DNA from 2 places in the Ammoniphilus sp. CFH 90114 genome. Region 1 is predicted to be linked to the other one. Evidence: riboswitches for the same ligand, from Rfam matches in the RefSeq annotation. Region 1 holds a riboswitch; the other holds the start of a gene.

Region 1 (9,908 bases):
TAACGTTTGAGAATGCAGGGGATGGGGCAACTACACAAAGTAGGGCTAATCTCAGTGGAACTGCGGTCATTCAATACGGTAAAAAGTTTTTGGGCGTACCCTACAAGTTTGGTACAGATGGTTATTCCTCAAGAAATAGAACATTTGACTGTTCATCTTTTACGCAACATGTTTACAAGAACTTCGGTGTCAATCTTCCTCGGAGTTCCAGAAGCCAATCTGATGTGGGGCGTAGGGTCTCCATGAATAATTTGCAACCTGGTGATTTGATGTTTTTTTACACTCCGGGGCGCTACAGCAGCAACCGAATAGTAGGACACGTAGGAATTTACGCCGGCAACAATAAAATTCTCCACACCTATGGTTCACCTGGTGTGATAATGGGCGACTTTAACGCCCACTGGAAAGGTCGGTTCTTATTTGGGAAAAGACTTTAAGAAAAATGTATAAGGTGGGTGGCTGAAGGTCATACTAATAGTCCATCTTAGACACCGCACCTCCATTTAACCCTCCGCGTTTGCGCGGGGGGTTCGTCATTTTGAGCAAAACATGATTTGAAATTAATGGTAATATAAATAAATAACGGATAAAAATAAAGGTGAGATGATTCATGATATTAAAGGGAAGAGCGCTTGTATCGGGCGATACAATTGGTTTAACGGCACCTGCAGGACCAGCAAAGCGTGAAGCAGTAGAAAGAGGGATTGCGGAGATCGAAAGCCTAGGGTTTAAAGTGAAAGTGGGAGATAGCGTATATCAAGAATATGGCGGCTATTTAGCAGGCGATCCTGTTAGTCGGGCGAAGGAATTGGAGAGTATGTTTACTGATTCCGATGTGGACGCGATCTTGTGTTTACGTGGGGGATATGGGAGCCCACAACTCTTAAGTTTACTTGATTACGAACTGATTTCTAAACATCCAAAAATATTCATAGGATATAGCGATATTACAGCCCTGCATTTGGCATTTCATAAGAAGTGCGGCTTGGCCACAATTCATGGGCCTATGGCCGCGTCGGAGCTTGCGAAGGAAGCCGATGAATTTACGAAGGACCGCTTGGTTCAAGCTGTTACCCAGGGCTCTCCCATTGGCAGAATACAGAATCCTGATCATGAAAGACTAATTCCTTTGGTTGAGGGTGTTGCAGAGGGGGTTTTAATTGGAGGGAATCTTACTTTGATCTCGGCCTTGATGGGTACCCCATATGAGTTGGATACCAAGGGGAAAATTTTGTTTATTGAAGAGATTGGCGAAGAGGCCTATAAGGTAGATCGTATGCTTACGCAGCTTGCTTTAGCTGGGAAGTTCAAGGATGCTTCGGGGATTGTGCTTGGAAGCTTCACCGAGTGTGAGTCGGAAAATTATGCTCATGGATTTAATATTTTACAGGTTGCAGAAAATATTCTAACGCCATTTGGAAAGCCCGCCGTTTACAATCTGCAAGCCGGTCACTGTTTTACCAAGGTTACCTTACCTTTTGGGGTAAAGGCGAGATTAAATGCAACAGATGGGGAGTTGATTATTGAGGAAAGTGTGGTGATTTAGATACACATGACCAATTTTCTCGTTTCACCCACAATTCAATATAGAGGCGGAAAAGCAGACCCCTACACCTTTCCCTTAAGTGAATGGATCCAGCAAGGTGCCAGTAAGGCGGATTTATCTATCATTGGGGTTCCGCTCTCTAAGAGCTCCATTACCTTTTCGGGGGCTCATACGCATCCTGAGTCCTTCCGTAAGCTTTGGTCTTCTTTTCAAGCCTACAATTGGGATGAAGATGTGGAATTAAATAAGCTTCAGGCGGCAGACTTTGGGGATGTGGCGATGCATGTGACGGATATTCTCCAATGTCATCGCAATATTGCAGGATCGGCGGAGTACTTATGGAGAGAGTATCCCTCCACCACAGGTGTTTTCATTGGGGGAGATCATTCCATCACGTACCCTATTATTGCGGGTCTAGCCCGTGCAACATCTAAACGAATTGGTTTAATTCATTTTGATGCCCATCTGGATGTCAGAGATACGAAGTACGGCGGTCCTTCCAATGGAACCCCTATGAGAAGTCTACTTGAGAAAGGAGTGCTTCGCGGGGAGGATATGGTTACCATTGGGTTGCGTAGCTTTGCTAATTCAAAACCCTATCGTTCCTATGCAGAGGAGAAAGGTATGACGTTGTTCTCGTCGAATGATGTGAAAAAGAAAGGAATGCAACCGATTGTTGAATGGGCAAAGGACTATCTAGAGGAAAAAGTAGATATTGTTTACTTAACCTATGATATCGATGTACTAGATCAATGTTATGTTCCAGGGGTACCTGCGATAGGCCCTTCAGGCGTATCGCCAGACGAATTGTTTTGGTCTGCCCAATACCTAGGACAGTGGTCTAAGGTGGTTGGAATGGATATGGTATGTGTGGATCCTACCCGTGATGTTCGAGATATGAGCTCGAGGGTTGCTCTACATGTTTTTTTAAACTTTGCTACGGGAAGATGTTTGTGAGCATCACAAATGTCAATTAAGGGAGACTGGCCAAGAGTGTGCTGGTACTCCCTATTTTCTTTGATTTTTTAGATGTTTTCATAGAAAATAAAGAGTAACGTTATATTTTAGAAAGAAATGGTAAGGTGATGGCGATTGAAGACCATTCAGTTAATGGAGGTTCAGTCCTATTTAGATACGTTTGTAGGGAAATCCTGTTATATTCATCTTGAAACAACACTAGGGGCTTACGTGAATCGTCCCATTGGAACGTTTATTCGGAATGCCCAAGTTTATATTGAGCGGGCCCAGATTAAAGGAAATGACTCCTATCGTGTAGGACTTAAAATTCCAATAGGATGGGTTTATGCTGAGGGGTTAAATGTCTATGATCAAGATGTAAAAGGTCGATTACTACTAGAAGGGCATGACGAGGACGGAAAACTCCAAGTTGCTCTACATATTAGTCTAGAACCTCTATAAGGAGCGTAGAACCCATGAATGAACGTGTGTTAATGGTTTTTCCTCATCCGGATGATGAAGTTTTTTTCTGCTCAGGAACGGTGATGGAATACATAAGTAAGGGAGTGCCAGTTACTTATCTTTGTCTAACCTTGGGGGAAATGGGACGTGGATTAGGTGGAGCTAACCGTCATACGTTGCCTGAGTTGCGATTGAAGGAGTTAAATCAGTCTTGTGAGATTATAGGGATTAAGGATCTCCGGTTAGGCGGATACCGAGACAAGACACTAGAATTCGAGGATCCAGAGCCCATTATTGGACAACTGGTGCAACTTATTAAGAAGATATCTCCCTCGTTAATTATTACGTTTTATCCAGGCGAAAGTGTTCATCCTGATCATGACATCACGGGTTCTTTCGTCGTGGAAGCCGTACGCCGTCTCCCAGAGGAGGATAGGCCAATCGTATATGGATCGGCCGTCTTCAAGACTTACATCGACAAGGTCGGAGGGCCTGATGTAGTGAATGATGTTACGACTTATATGGATCGTAAAGTGGATTGCTTAAAGGCCTATCCGTCTCAGTTCATGAAATATATTAAGACCTTAAACAAGGGGAAGGAGTCGATCGCCCCGCGGATGAGGACGGAGCGGTTTTGGATATTGAAGTAGACAAACTTAGGTGTAAAAATCTCTCCTGAGAAGGACTTCTTTAGGCAGACCTGTGCCTGATGTACCTCGCATATCCGTTTCTTTCTCTTCCGTAGGATAGTAAATAATAAAATTTTGCAGTTTTCTTCTAGCTAGTTTTCCTGGGAGCACCTCAAGTTCGGGATGCCAAGCTACCGTTCCTGCACGTGCGCTTAAGATCACAATGAGATCATCAGGGTGAGGGGTAGATAGGTAGGTAGCGTATAAAGTTTTCCACCCAAAGATTCGCGCCACCGTTGTTGGTGGCTGGTGATGACTCTCCAACAGATAGTTGAGAAATCCGTTCTCATCCTCATCCATAATTAGGCAATGCAAGGTCGATCCTATGGCGGTGCTCATTCCTTGAATTCGGTGGAGCGCCTCTCTAAAGCCATAGGCATGATCCATTCCTCTAGGGAATACTGCGACGATCCGTTTTGTTGTATTTAAAGGTTGATCTAACTTGGCTATTAGAATGGCTTGTGTTGTTCGGTCAACAAATCGATCCAGTACACTGCCGAACGTGCAATGAGATCTTGTTTGTTTTGCATTCCAGCCGGCAATGACCATACTAATTCTCTCTTCAATGACGGCTCTTACCATGCCATTTGCGATGTTAGGATCCACTCGGGTAAGAAGCTTAATGGGAATGTCAGCCCCGGAAGCATATTGCATAGCATGCCCCAATAGCTTTTCCGCGTTTTCAATTTCTCCATCTAGTGTGTTTGTTTCGTTATTTACAACAGTCAATGGGTATAGAGGTTGATCTTGCTTGTTCTGCTGGCGTAAGACAAAGGCAAGGTCAAATAGCATTTCCATAGCCTTTGGTTTAGTCATAGGAAGCATGATTCGTTCAGGCGCATCCCTTTGAACATATGGAGTTTGCTCCTCAAGTAGAGAGATTTTTCGGCCGTATTTTTCAACGAAATAAGGACCAACGATGCAAGTGACCAGGATTTTAATTATCACAGCATTGACTGTTGCTTGATCTAATAATCCTACATTAAAGCCGACCAATGTTGCTGCTAAGGTGGCAGCAGCCTGGGGAATGGTCAGACCAAAGGTGATATGCAGTTCATCCCGATTGTAATTATAAAATTTATAGACAACCCAGGAAGCCAGGTACTTGCCGAGAATGACTCCACCGACAATGAAAACCGTGAGAATCCAGGCCCTTGGATTCCCGATTAACACGCTCAGATCCATCAACATTCCAACGGAAAGTAAGAAAAAAGGAATGAAGAGAGCATTCGCCGTAAAGCGGATTCGATTCATAAGCGGTCCTTGGTCAAACACGAGACGATTGAGAGTGAGGCCAGCAAGGAAGGCACCTATAATGGGTTGAACACCCGCAACCATAGCCAGAAACGCGGAAAAAAACAAAATGACGATGATGAACGTAAACAAGGTAGATCCGTCAGGACTCATGTTTCGGAAAAACCAACGGGTAATTAGCGGAGCTCCTAATGTAATAGCTAGGACAAAGAGTGCGAGGGAGAGGAATAAGGATAAAACAAAGCCTAGGGATAAATGACCCGTAGCAGCCCCTGTGATGATAGCAAGCGTGATTAAGGCGAGTGTATCGGTCACAAGGGTTCCGCCAACGGCTGTAGTGACTGCTTTGTTTTTGGAGACTCCTAGCCGACTAGCGATGGGATAGCCAAGCAAGGTATGGGATCCGAGAATAGAGCCAAGGAGAATCGAGGCTGACAAGCTATAATCTAGCCCCAGTCCGATTCCAGTCCCAATTAATAGTGGGAAAATAAAGGAGAGAAGCCCAAAGAAAATACTTCGATTTTTATATTTTTTAAACCCATCGATGTCCATCTCTAGACCCGCAATAAAAATAATAAAGAGGAGACCCACCGTTCCAAGGAGTTCAACGGTCTGATCCCGTGCAAGAACGGCAAATCCGTGTGGACCCATGATGATTCCGGCTAGTATGGGACCAATAAGGCCGGGGATGCGCATTCGTTTCATCAACATAGGAGTAAGCAGAAAAAGGGTCATTGATAAAGCAAAAACCATGACAGGGTGTTGTAGTGGCAGCTCAAACATTTTTGTCTCCCCCTTCTGGCTGTTGTCTCTTTCAATGGCTATTATTTATTGTATGGGGAAGTGTCCCCCTCATGCCATTTACTGGTGAACGAGAAAGGTGACTAAGGAGTAGAGCAACGGTGGCAGGGATACAAGAAACAGCGCTTTATATAGTTTGGGTGCCTCTACGTCATCTTCCACTTCCTCTATGGAATTATAATGTTTGATTTGTTCTGGTGGGAGGTGGCTCATTGTGAAATTCGTTCGATGATGAACCCCAAGTGTTCCACCGAGAACGAGTAATCCCAATAAGAATAAAGATATACCTACTGTTAGTATTGAATTCGGAAACAGAATAGCAAGTATGACCGTTAAGATGCAGCCAACGATGATAGGGATACCTGTTTTTTTCATAATGACCTCCTCGTGAAAACTTTCCTTAAGCATAAAGCCACGAGGATAAAGAATGCAACTTTCCTTCCAACTCTATCTTTTTGAACTCAATCTATGTTAGGATAGGTGAAGAGAAAAATTTGACAAATACTAGATGTTGATATAAGCTGATTGAGTGAAACAACATATTGTTACAAACAGGTGCCTTGAGACCATTTTCAAGGCTTAATAGGGAAGTTCGGTGCAGAATTCCGACGCGGTCCCGCCACTGTAATAGAGGAGTTCCTATCAAGATTCCACTGATCCCCATGGGGATTGGGAAGGGTTGGTAGGCGCAATGATCCTTAAGCCAGGAGACCTGCCTGTTTTGTTGACACTGTAAACCTACGGGAGATAGGGAGGTGCCAAGGATGATCCAATGTGGATGGCGTTTTTACATATGGAGGCATTTCTACCTATTCTGTCAAGGTGGAGATGCCTTTTTTTATGTTGGAACGAAATTAGGGGAGGAAAGCGGAGATGGAGATTATAAAAAGGAATGGCGATAGAGAGGAATTAATTTTTTCAAAGTTAAAGAAAGTGATCGATTTTGCGTGTGAGGGACAAGTGGGCTGTGATTCATTAGAGTTAGAAGTAGAACTCCTTCCCCAGTTTAAAAACCTAATGACGACGAAGGAGATTCAACGTACTCTTATTCAAGTGGCGGCGGAAAAGACAAGTGTGGAAAGTCCGAATTGGCAGTATGTGGCTAGTAAGTTATTGGCTTATGATTTGTATAAGGAAGCAGCTTTACATAGAGGGTATAAGCATTTCGGATATGGAGATTTTTATCTGTTGGTCAAGGAGCTTATGGAAAAGGGGCGATACGGTTCCTACATCCTGGAGAATTATTCAGCAGATGAAGTGGAAGAGTTAGGGGCCTATATTAAGCCGGAACGGGATTATCTCTTTAACTACATTGGATTAAAGACTCTTGCCGATCGTTATCTCATAAAGGGGTTTAACGGTGAAGTAATGGAGTTGCCGCAAGAGATGTTTATGGGCGTGGCCATGCATTTGGCAATGAAAGAGCAGAATAAGGTGATGTGGGCTAAACAGTTCTATGATGTATTGAGTAATTTAGAGCTTACGGTAGCTACACCTACTCTAGCCAATGCTCGAAAACCACATCATCAGTTATCCAGCTGTTTTATTGATACCGTTCCTGATAACCTGTGGGGAATCTATCAAGTGGATCAGAGCTTTGCCCAAGTTTCTAAGTATGGCGGTGGAATGGGTATCTATGTGGGGAAGGTACGCAGCAAAGGGTCCAATATTCGTGGTTATAAAGGGGTAGCTGGCGGTGTTGTGCCTTGGATCAAAAATTACAATAATACGGCGCTTGCTGTGGACCAGCTCGGTGTAAGAGCAGGCGCGGTATCGATATATTTAGATGTTTGGCACAAGGATATTCTAGACTTCTTGAATTTAAAAACGAATAACGGCGATGACCGAATGAAGGCACATGATGTATTCCCAGGTGTCTGTATCCCTGATCTTTTTATGAAAACGGTTCAAGACAGAGGGACTTGGTATTTATTTGACCCGCATGAAATCTTGCAGAAAAAGGGTTATTCCATTGAAGATTCTTGGGGAGAGGAATGGGAAGAGAGATATTTAGATTGCGTTCAGGATCCTGAGATTAGTAAGGACGCGGTGCCTGCGATGGAGATTATGAAGAAGATGCTAGCAAGCAGCTTTGAAACCGGCACACCTTTTTTCTTTTTTCGAGATACCGTGAACCGAGCTAATCCTAATAAGCATAAAGGGATCATCTACTGCAGCAATTTGTGTACGGAGATTTGTCAGAATATGAGTGCTACAGAAAAAGTGAATGAAGTTCACGAGAATGGCTTGATTACGACTCAAGTAAAAAGCGGGGATTTTGTCGTATGTAATCTATCGTCTCTCAACTTGGGGAGGGTGAATACGAGAGAAGATATCGCTAGAGTCATCCCGATTCAGATGCGGATGATGGATAATGTCATTGACTTGAACGACTACCCGATTCCCCAGGCCGAGATTACTTGCCAGAAGTACAGAGCCGTGGGGTTAGGAACAAGTGGTTATCATCAGATGTTAGTTCAGAAGAAAATATCTTGGGAGTCCGAGCAACATACGGAGTATGTGGATCAAGTCTATGAATGGATTAACTATTATACGATTAAGGCTTCAATGGAACTGGCCAAGGAAAAAGGAGCTTATCCCGCTTTTGAAGGAAGCGACTGGCATACAGGGGAATACTTCCATTCGCGAGGCTATGATAGTTTGGAATGGCAAATGCTGCAGGAGGAAGTTGCACGGAATGGGGTCCGTAATGCCTGGATGATCGCTATTGCGCCTACCGCTTCCACGTCGTTAATTGCAGGATCTACCGCTGGAATTGACCCGATCTTCCGCAGGTTCTTTGTCGAGGAGAAGAAGAATGCCCTGATCCCACAAACAGCTCCTCAGTTGAATAGCGAGTCTTATTGGTATTACAAGGAGGCTCATCATATTGATCAGCGTTGGAGTATTAAGGCGGCAGGCGTCCGACAAAGACATATTGATCAAGCGCAGTCCTTTAATTTATATATTACGCCGGATATATCGGCTAGGGATTTCTTTGAGCTTTATCTATCAGCTTGGGAGAATGGGTTGAAGACCGTTTATTATTGCCGAAATCAAAGTCTAGAAGTGGAAGAGTGTGAAAGTTGTTCATCTTAATTTCATGGAATAGGGAGGAAAGGCATCATGGAAATACACAAGAAAAAGCTATTTAACGAGTTGGGGGATCGGGATTGGGGAAAACGTCGGATCATTGGTGGAAACACGACCAACCTCATTGAGTTGAATAATGTGAAATATGATTGGGCAACGCGGATGTATCGCACGATGATGAATAACTTCTGGATTCCAGAAGAAGTTCCTTTAGCACAGGATGCGAAGGATTATAAGAATCTGTCTTCAGCCGAACGTCAAAGCTATGATAAGATTATCAGTTTTTTAATTTTCTTAGATTCGTTGCAAACCACTAATCTTCCCAATATCAATGACTTTATTACCGCTCCAGAAGTTAATCTCTGCATCACGGTACAAACCTTTCAGGAAGCGGTCCATAGTCAGAGCTACTCCTATATATTAGACAGTGTTTGCTCAGCTGATGTCAGGGATCAGATCTATAACCAATGGAGAGAAGATCAGCATTTGTTAAAACGTAATCGGTTTATTACGGATCTTTATGAGAGATTTATCGAGCAGCCTACGGAAGAGAATTTGTTGCGCACCATTATGGCGAATTATATTTTAGAAGGAATTTACTTCTACAGTGGCTTCAGTTTCTTCTATTGCTTGGGTAGACAAGGGAAAATGCTCGGCACCGTTTCCGTTATCAAATATATTCAACGTGATGAATTGACTCACTTAAGCTTATTCCAAGGAATCATGCGAGAAGTACGTAAAGAAAATCCACATTTGTTTACTCCGCAGTTTACTGAAGAACTCCGGGGAATGATGAGGACGGCTGTAGAGCATGAGATTAGCTGGGGGCAGTATATTACTCAAAATCAAATTGAGGGGCTAAGTGACGAAATTATAGAGTTGTATATTAAGTATCTATCCAATCAGAGAATGCAAAAGTTAGGGTTTGAGGTGTTATATCCAGAGGTTACAGAGCACCCGATGAAGTGGGTGGAGAGCTTCAGCAACATGAACGGGATCAAGACAGATTTCTTCGAGCAGAAAGTGACGACTTATTCGAAATCGGCAAATTTGAATTGGGATGAATTATAAGGGGGAAGAAGGGGCCAGGCGTTTGTTGCTTGGCC
Region 2 (9,908 bases), on a different contig from region 1:
ATAACAACATACGAACGACGATCATCTCCCCAGGGGCCGTTGTGACAGAATTAACTGAGACCATTACGGATATCAAAATAAAAGAGTTACTAAGGAAACGATTTGAAGATACTCAATCCATGGAAGGCGAGGATATTGCTCGAGCAATTCGCTATTGCTTAGAACAACCTGATCATGTTTCGGTGAATGAAATTATCGTGCGTCCTACACAACAGAAGTAATGAATAAACAAAAAATTAAAGAATAAGAGTATATTAATCACGATACCGGAAAAGCTAAGTAAGCAAGATAAAATTTAGATTCATGTAGTTGTTACATGTAGGAGGCACACGTAAATGGAACAAGGTAAAGTAAAATGGTTTAACAGTGAAAAAGGTTTTGGTTTTATTGAGCGTGAAGGTGGAGAAGATGTATTCGTGCACTTCTCAGCGATTCAAGGAGACGGTTATAGATCATTAGATGAAGGACAAGCGGTAACATTCGACATCGAACAAGGTCAGCGTGGACCACAGGCTACAAACGTTCGTAAAGTATAATGGAGTAATAAATAAAACAGACGCCTTTTGGTGTCTGTTTTTTGATTTTTCATTGCTTAGTGTGAAAAAAATCACTTTAAATTTTGGAAGAGATAGGTATAATGGACGGTATTAAAAAAGACGATGGGTGAAACTATGTATGAAAATCGTAATAACCTCTCTGACCTAACATTTAACAATCGTGAAAGCTCAAAAGTGCTTTGGGATATGAAGTATGCATTGGATGCATCTGCTATCGTAGCTATTACAGATAGAAAAGGAATTATTACTTATGTAAATGAGAAGTTTTGTATTTTATCCCAATATACCTCAGATGAGCTAATAGGACGAACACATGCTGTAGTCAATTCTGGATATCATCCCAGAACGTTTTTTTCTGATATGTGGAGGAGCATCTCAAAAGGTGAGATATGGGAAGGTGATATTCAAAATAAAGCAAAAGATGGGAGTTTATATTGGGTTTCTACGGTTATAGTACCTCTGCTAGGCGAAGACAAGATCCCTTATCAATATATTTCCTTTCGTAGGGATATTACAGAAAAAAAAAATTTAGAAATCACGTTACAGCTCGCCTACAAAGTTTACCAGAATATGGATCAAGGGATCATTATCACTGACCCAACGGGCACTATTCTTAATGTCAATAAAGCATACTGCACAATTACAGGTTATTCACCAAAAGAGTTGCTTGGCCAAAATCCCAAAATTTTAAAATCTGACTTGCATGATCAGTCTTTTTACTATGAAGTGTGGAAGAACTTAAAAGAAAAAGGAAGATGGACAGGGGAGATCTGGAATCGCCATAAGAACGGTCATTTATATCTCCAAAAATTATCCCTTACTGCAATAAGAGACGAGAGGGATCACATTATTCACTACTTAGGAGTCTCAACCGATATCTCTGAGAAGGAAAAACTGCGAAAAGACATTATTGCAACAGGCAAACTCCAAAGAACACTACTCCCACCTCCCATTGATAACCAGTGGATTCTCGTAGACTCGGTCTATGCACCTGCTAATTACGTAAGTGGAGATTTTTATGACTATTACTGGGATGAAGAACAAGGCGTACTCTCAGGATATCTAATGGATATTATGGGGCATGGGCTAACAGCAGCCCTTCAAAATTCCGTTCTAAGGGTCCTGTTTAGACAAACTCTAAACCATACGAAGAATCTAGTCGAAGTATTATCAGTCATTAATAAGGACTCTATGAATTACTTTCTTGAGGGTACCTTTGCAGCAGCATTGACCTTTCGATTAGATGTTAAGAGGAGAACGTTTACTTTTGCTTGCGCAGGACTGAATAAATTCCTCAGGCTGAATACAAAAGGTGAAATCATTGTTGAGAAACAAGGTGGACCATACTTGGGAATTCTTGAGGATGTCATCTTTGAAGAGCGGACTATTGTCATTAATCCTGGAGAAGCATTCTATTTATTAACAGATGGATTTATGGATCTCTTTGAAATAGATCTACCCTCTTTCTCCTCAGAGGTTTTCAAGGAGAATATGGAGATGCTAAGAAACATAGGAACTCAAGGCCTAAATGATGACGCAACGGCTATTGGGATTATGAGTTACCCATATGGAGAAATGATGACATGATAGATATGAAGACAACCTTTGAAACCTATGAAGAATATCGTCAGGTCCGAAGTGAGATCCAGAAAGAAATCCAATCCATTCTTGGAGACAATCAAGCGTTTATGATGGAAGTTGCTATTAATGAAGGGCTGACAAACGCTCTTCGAAGTACGAGAGGCAAGGGTCCAATCACACTTTGTGTACGAGTCACACAAGGAAAGCGCCTAATTATTCGAATTCGAGATTCGGGTCCAGGGTTTAATGCCAAAGAAATGTTAACCAAGATTTCAAGTCCATCTGATGATCTATTTCAGGAAAAGTTAGAGGATGATTCAGGAAGAGGATTAGTATTAATGAAACATGCATCTGACAAAATGATCTACAATCGGACAGGAAATGAACTACTTTTAATGAAATATTTATAAAAACAGTACAAGGGAAGTTCACAATATTGACATCAAAAATTGGCAACATATGTGATATTTTATACACCCTTCTTTTTTCTTCTTTGCTAAACTGAATGTAACAAGAAGAAGTTAAATTAAGGGGGATAAAATCATGTTTTCACTTTATTCTAAAATCGTAGTAGCATATGACCATTCCGAATTAGGAAAAAAAGCCTTATCAACAGCGATGTTAATGGCCTCTCAGGATGAGCGTATTGACCTTGATGTCCTTACAGTCGTAAGCATTCCTACTTCTGCTTTCTACACAGCATCTGCATATAGTGTAGACCCAATTCGTGAGGCTCACCTTGCAGTGGCGAAAGAGGCCCTAGAAGAAGTAACAGAAAAACTCAAAACCATTCCTAATAAAACGAGAACATTCGTTATGGAAGGGAATCCTGCTCAAGCCATCTTAGATTTCTCCAAGGAAAATAACGCTAGTTTAATTGTCATGGGAAGTCGTGGTTTAAGTGGGGTTAAGGAGTTGTTCTTAGGCAGTGTGAGTCATTATGTTGTACAACAATCCACTTGTCCAGTATATATTGTTAAATAGTTCTGTTGTTCATTACGTTCGCCGACATCTATAACGATGTCGGTTTGTTTTTTTTTTGATCCAATCTACAACAGTTTAAACAGTGTTTTTCTTCCTTTATCTGTTATAGTGAAAACAATAGTTACATTCAGTATGGATACATTTAATCAATTTTAACCCTTCTCATTTAAACTTTTAATATTGACGGGACAAACATATAGGAGAACGCTAACGAAGTTGAATATATTATAGGATTAATGAGCAAGGAGGTTTTTCATGTTTACTATTCCGGGAGCGAGAAGAGTTGCGGATAAGTGGAGCAAAACAAATGCCCTATTAAGTGACGGAAGAGTTACCAAATATATTCCGGAGACCAAGAAATACAATAAATCTTGTTTACAAGAGATGTTGACTAAGTATCGTAGGGTTGTATTAAAACCAAGTATAGGTACTGGCGGGAATGGCTTGATTCAAGTCTTAAGGGACGGTAAACAGTTTCGATACTTTTACCAGCAAAAAATAATAAACTTCTCGAAGTTTAACTCTTTAATATTAGAGATTGATAAAGTTAGAAAGGGACGAATCTATATAGTGCAACGTGGGATCGAGCTTGCGACAATATACGGTAGACCGATAGATTATCGTGTAAAGATTCAAAAACCAGAACAAGCGTGGATCATCACGGGCATGGTTGGACGATTAGCACCTAAAGGTTCTTTTGTTACAAATCTATGTCGAGGTGGTGACCAGCTAACATTACGCGATGGTATACTGCGCTCATTCACAAAAGTAGACTTTAAGAAGAAAAGGTTGGAGTTGAGAAAAATAACAAAATTATGTACGACTATACTTGAAAAAAAATATCCAGGGGTTCGTCAACTTGGATTTGATTTTGGAATAGATAAAAGTAAAGACATCTGGATCTTTGAGGTGAATACGAAGCCTCACTAGTTATACCGTGTAAGTCATCCATTTAAATATGGACGTTCCGTAAACAGTCTGATATGATGATTCCTATATTCAAATAATGAAGGAATAGGTGTCTAGTAAAAGATAATTACATTTTACAGACTTAATAGAGAAGATCGGTGAAATTCCGACGCGGTCCCGCCACTGTAATTGGGAGCAAGCCTACGATATGCCACTGTTTTAAGTAAACGGGAAGGTGTAGGGGAGCAATGACCAAGAGCCAGGAGAACTGCCTATTTTATATTCATACAGACCTACGAGGAATGGGGATGTGATCATAGGTTGATATGAATCAGTCTGTTTTCATTTTCCTTTCGAAAAGTACTTCCTCTTCTGCAGGAAGTACTTTTTCTGTTCATCCCGTCTTTTTATCAGTGATTGAAGTGTATAAAAGGAGGAAAATATGTTACGTTGGACAACAAGATTATGGCCACTCCTTACTGTGGTTTGCCTATCGTTGGGCTTAGCAGGATGCCAGTCATCCACTGAAAGTATAAGCACAACAAACCGTCTTTCTCAAGAAGCAGACCAGCAACAGAATGAAAAACTGGAAGAAGAATCGAAGTCAGCTGAACTACCTGTTCAGGCAACTGACGAAACAGTAGTACGTAATGAGAATACAGATACACCGAAGGAGACAACCACCGCTCAAGCACCCAAACCATCAACAGATCCAAAACCAAACACTGAAAAGATTCCTACAAGTACAAACCCATCGGCCCCTATGACCTCTGAGCAAGTTGTGGATTCCAAGAAGCAAATGGTGATGATCTCCATTAAGGGGGATGAAGAAGTAGGGATCATATTAGCCGCCACAGAGGTTACGTTTGAGAGCGGAGAGAGTGTTCTAGATATCTTAAAGAAGGTTACAAAAGAGAAGAAAATACAAATGGAGTACAGAGGTACGGGGCCCATTGCTTATGTTGAAGGAATTGATAACCTCTACGAATTTGATCGAGGTCCAAAAAGTGGCTGGATGTACCGGGTGAACGGGTCGTTTGGGAAAAAGAGTGCTGGTGATGTCCAAATTAAGCCAAATGATCAGATCGAATGGATCTACACCCTCGACTTAGGTAAGGATGTGCAGGAATAGCAGGATGGACCGAGGATTCCATCGTTATCACCCCGCTACCTGTATGATCTATTATATTGGCTACTTCATCCTATGTATGCTTTTACACCATCCCTTATTTTTGATAGCTTCTCTTATTGGCATTATCATTTTTAATCAATTGCAAGATGGTGGCAGGCAGTTGAGATCTTACTTTGTTATGTATCTTGTACTTGCATTATCTATTTTAGTGTTGAATCCCCTATTTACTCGTAGAGGAAGAGAAATTCTATTTTATCTGTGGGACCAACCAGTAACCCTTGAAGCAATCACTTCTGGATGGAACATGGCTCTATCGATGCTTTGTATTTTATTTGGATTTGTATCGTTTAACCTTACTATAACTTCGGGAAAATTCTTATATATCTATGCGAGATTCTTGCCTAAGTCAGCATTGGTTTTAATGTTAGCCGTTCGCTTTGTCCCGTTATTAAAAAGAAGGCTATATGAAATATCAACAGTACAACGCACCAAAGGGGTAGACGTCTCAACTGGTCGATATTGGAAACGAGCAAAAGATGGGATGCTTCTCCTACAGACCCTTTTGACTTGGTGTTTAGAGGAAGCACTGCAAACCGCTGATTCTATGCAATCCAGGGGTTATGGATTGGTGCGCCAAAGAACTTCTTATCAGCGATATTTGATGAGAAAAGAAGACTATCTTCTAATTCTGCAATTATCGGTACTGTTCATTCTATGTGCCGTGGGGTGGAGCTTGGGGTATGGTAAGTTACAGATCTATCCTGTTCTAGAATCTATTGCTTTTTCATCAACTGAGTGGTGGTTCTTTCTTGCCTGGATCATTTATATTGTTACACCAATCCTCATCGAAGGGAGAGACGAATGGAGATGGGGCTCGTTATCGAAGTAAAGGATTTATCATTTCAATATCCTGATCAAGCTGTAATGGCGCTCTCTCAAATTGATTTGAAAATAAATGACGGGGAGTTTGTGGTAATCTGTGGCCCTTCTGGTTGTGGCAAGTCCACCCTTCTTCGCTTATTAAAGCAGGAGACCCAACCTTATGGGTCTATTAAGGGTGAAATACGATATAACAATGTATTGCTTCATCAGGTTAGTGCACTGGATGCAGTACAACAAGTTGCACTGGTCTGGCAAGATCCAGAAAACCAAATTGTCATGGAACAGGTGCAAGAAGAACTGGTTTTCGCTTTGGAAAATTTAGGTTATCCTTCGGAGGTTATTCGAAAGAGGTTAGCCGAAATGGTCCAATTCTTTGGTCTTGAGGCCTTGTTATCCCAAAGGACAGATGAGCTTTCAGGAGGACAAAAGCAGTTGCTAAACTTGGCTTCGGTTTTGCTCCTCCAGCCCAAGGTTTTGTTGCTAGATGAGCCAACTGCACAGCTAGACCCTGTATCAGGTAGAGAATTTATTCAGATTTTAAAGAGGATCAACGAAGAGTTTGGAATGACGATTGTGTTAGTAGAGCATCGTTTAGATGAGGTTTTTTCCGTAGCGGACCGCGTCATTATGATGGACGCTGCAGAGATACATTATGAAGGCAGACCTGAAAACGTAATATACAAAGTTTGGAAGTTGAGAGATAAGCGATTTCTTCCCTATATTCCCTCTATTGCACGTATTTATTTGCATTTCACTGAGGAATATCTAGCGGATGAGATCCCCTTCAGTGTGAAAGATGGTAGAAGATGGTTGTCAAAGCAAGGAGTAAGGGCAATGGGGCATGGTGATAAACCAGAACAATTGAGGAAACATCCTATTATCCACATCCAATCTGCTGATTTTCGGTACGCCAAGGAAAGTCCATTGATCCTTAAGGATTTAGACATGCAAGTTTATTCCGGAGATTTCCTAGCTATAGTAGGGGGCAATGGAACAGGAAAATCCACATTGCTCAAACTCTTAGGTGGTCTATTAACCCCTCAAACAGGCCGAGTTTTAGTGAATGGTAATAACGTAAAAAAGTGGAAGAAAGAAGAGTTATATCGCAAGGTAGGGTATTTGCCGCAAAATCCTCTTGTGTACTTTAGCTACGATACGGTCAAACAAGAACTTGAATTTGCTGCTAACCGCTTTTCAAATCAAGACAAATTGGACCAAATGATTAAACAATTAGAGCTTACGCACTTACTGCATCGTCATCCACATGATTGCAGCGGTGGAGAAAGGCAAAAAGTAGTATTAGCTTGTATTTTGCTAGGGAACCCAGAAGTACTCTTGCTTGATGAGCCTACCAAGGGTATGGATCCTGTATTACAAAAAACCTTTGCAAATATGATAGAAGACCTTCACAAACAAGGAGTGACCATCGTGATGGTCACTCATCATGTGGAGTTTGCAGCTAGATACGTAAGTCGATGTGCAATGTTGTTTGATGGGAAGATTACAACAGAAGGCCCTCCTTCTACTTTTTTCTCCAATAACTTTTTCTACACGACAAACGTGAATCGAATGAGTAGGGAATGGTTTCCTAACTCTCTTACGGATGAGGAGGTCATAAAACTTTGGCCCGTACTCGGTTAATCATATTTGCTGTCTTATTTATTGATCTCTTATTACTCGGCTTAGGCTCTTTCTATTTCCAAGATCAATATTTGATCTTAAGTTTCGTTTTCGTCATTTCTGCCTTGGTTCCCTTTCTAGTAAGATTTGAGGCACGAAAAATGGAGGGAAGGGAAGTGGTGTTAATCGCCATACTTGCTGCCATTGCTGCTGTAAGTCGGATTCCCTTTGCACCAATTCCAAGTGTTCAACCGACTTCTTTTATTATCATGATGACGGCTTATGTCTTCGGAGCAGAGACGGGATTCATGGTGGGAGCTCTTGCTGCTTTAGTTTCTAATATGTTTCTTGGTCAAGGCCCGTGGACACCTTGGCAAATGCTAGCTTGGGGGATGATCGGATTTAGCACAGGGATGTTAAAAGACACTTGGTTAATGAAAAAAATGATTGGCAAGATTCTATTTGGTTTTTTATGGGGATTTTTATTTGGTTGGATGATGAATGTCACGTTTATTTTTTCTTTTCTCGATGACTTTTCGTGGTCAATCCTGCTAACCACCTATATGGCAAGCGTTTTATTTGACTTCATGCATGCTATATCTAATGTTGTCTTTCTTTTACTATTTTCAACTGCTTGGATTAAGATACTAGAACGATTTAAACGGAAATATGGTTTATTAAGTATGAGATAGTGTTCACCACCTCTATCCCCTATTAGTGAAGAGGTGGTTTTTTTAATCCTTGCTCCAATGAACTACAAACTGCCCATAGCTAACTCTTTTGGCTGTTAAGACGATTTTGTAGGTTCCATCCTCTGGCGCTATCAACTTGAAAGTGTTGTCTCCTAATTCCTCCATCCCTACTGGCTTGCCTGAAGGACCTTCAACGTAATGACCTGTACTTCCATCTTGCCAGTAGTTCCACTTTATTTTGAATGTGATTTGTTCTCCTTTATCTGCGATAATAGGAATGACATGTTCTCCGTGAAAATAATCAAAGGAGGCTTCATAATAGTTATCAGTTTGGTGTTCGCGCCAACCGTCCACCTTATCAAACTCCCATCTAAAAACAAAGATTTGCATCATTATAATTAAGAATAAGGGACCCAGGACGGCCAGGTATCTGTTTACTTTAACATTACGAAAAAAGAGAGTACATAAGTAGAAACTTAACGCAATTCCAGCTCCAATTGCCATAAATCCAAGGTACGCTCCCATTTCTTGCATACGGATGACAAACTGAAATAAGGGAATAAAAAATAGGGCGCCTGTAAGACTATAAAGAAAAGCAATAAGTACTTTATTTTTCAATCGATAACGGTTTGATACCCAGTCCAATGCGTAAGAGGAACATATTCCATAAACATACGTAATGGGCGACGCCCAGATTAGCATGACCAATATATCGTGTGGGTTCCAATATCCAAATAGTAAAAAAAACAAAACTAAGGGCATAGTTGCAGATACCCATTTATTCAAAAAGTTAGGATTCAAGGGTGACCTCCATGTCTGAATTTATTTGAATTATATATATTTGACGTTCAATATACAGACAAAATTACAAGTGAACGCAACCATTAGAATTGAGTTTCGTATAAAGTATTAAAAGTCAAACGTAGAATAATTAACTATAGAGAGTAGGTCGTTTCATTGTTTTTATCGGAATTGCAACATGAGGAAAAAATAGCTTTCATAGAATTGGCTCACCGAGTGGCTTCTGTAGATGGTTGTTTAACCCCCGCCAAGGAGATCATTCTTGAAGAATATGCCACTGAAATGAATATAGAAGATTATCAATTACAGCACCTATTAATGGAAGAGGCCTTAGCGTATTTTGGTTGCGAAAGATCAAAGCATATTGCTCTTACGGAACTTTTACGTTTAATTTTTGCTGATGGGGTATATCGTACTGGAGAACGTAACTCCGTAGAATTAATTAAAAAATACTTTGATATGGATGCTAATGAGTATAATAGTTTTAGAGATTGGATCGCAAAAATTAAAGAGCTTCAAAACACGAACGATTAAACTTACTAACATACTTTCCTTAATCTCTCTTTATTCAAATCTAAGATGCTTTAGCCTAGATCCATTCCAACCTTATACAAGTGTACTATGACCTCGTACACGATCTATGCTATAGTGAGAAAAAATTAGATATCAGCTAAAGAGGAGACAGGAATGAAACGGCAGACCCTAGTTTTTTTGGTGCTGGCTAACTTGTTTTGGGCAGGAAATTATGTG

The links. A riboswitch is a leader RNA that binds a small molecule or an ion and turns the genes downstream of it on or off. The one in region 1 is predicted to bind cobalamin.
Region 2: linked by a shared signal. The riboswitch ahead of EIZ39_RS15490 (DUF4430 domain-containing protein) and the one ahead of EIZ39_RS04640 (ribonucleoside-diphosphate reductase subunit alpha) in region 1 are both predicted to bind cobalamin.

The regions. Positions count from the first base shown of each region.
Region 1 is NZ_SDLI01000001.1:877,387-887,294, forward strand. It holds gene EIZ39_RS04605 (C40 family peptidase) at 1-437, shown strand, start outside; gene EIZ39_RS04610 (S66 peptidase family protein) at 614-1,546, shown strand; gene EIZ39_RS04615 (agmatinase family protein) at 1,553-2,503, shown strand; gene EIZ39_RS04620 (DUF1806 family protein) at 2,639-2,965, shown strand; gene bshB2 (bacillithiol biosynthesis deacetylase BshB2) at 2,980-3,615, shown strand; gene EIZ39_RS04630 (cation:proton antiporter) at 3,622-5,691, opposite strand; gene EIZ39_RS04635 (hypothetical protein) at 5,770-6,084, opposite strand; cobalamin riboswitch at 6,247-6,443, shown strand; gene EIZ39_RS04640 (ribonucleoside-diphosphate reductase subunit alpha) at 6,583-8,808, shown strand; gene EIZ39_RS04645 (ribonucleotide-diphosphate reductase subunit beta) at 8,836-9,873, shown strand.
Region 2 is NZ_SDLI01000006.1:237,001-246,908, reverse strand. It holds gene EIZ39_RS15520 (SDR family oxidoreductase) at 1-221, shown strand, start outside; gene EIZ39_RS15515 (cold-shock protein) at 336-536, shown strand; gene EIZ39_RS15510 (SpoIIE family protein phosphatase) at 672-2,144, shown strand; gene EIZ39_RS15505 (ATP-binding protein) at 2,141-2,548, shown strand; gene EIZ39_RS15500 (universal stress protein) at 2,682-3,122, shown strand; gene EIZ39_RS15495 (YheC/YheD family protein) at 3,378-4,052, shown strand; cobalamin riboswitch at 4,122-4,321, shown strand; gene EIZ39_RS15490 (DUF4430 domain-containing protein) at 4,474-5,163, shown strand; gene EIZ39_RS15485 (energy-coupling factor transporter transmembrane component T) at 5,168-6,052, shown strand; gene EIZ39_RS15480 (ABC transporter ATP-binding protein) at 6,025-7,686, shown strand; gene EIZ39_RS15475 (ECF transporter S component) at 7,668-8,357, shown strand; gene EIZ39_RS15470 (hypothetical protein) at 8,400-9,158, opposite strand; gene EIZ39_RS15465 (co-chaperone DjlA) at 9,315-9,692, shown strand; gene EIZ39_RS15460 (DMT family transporter) at 9,846-9,908, shown strand, end outside.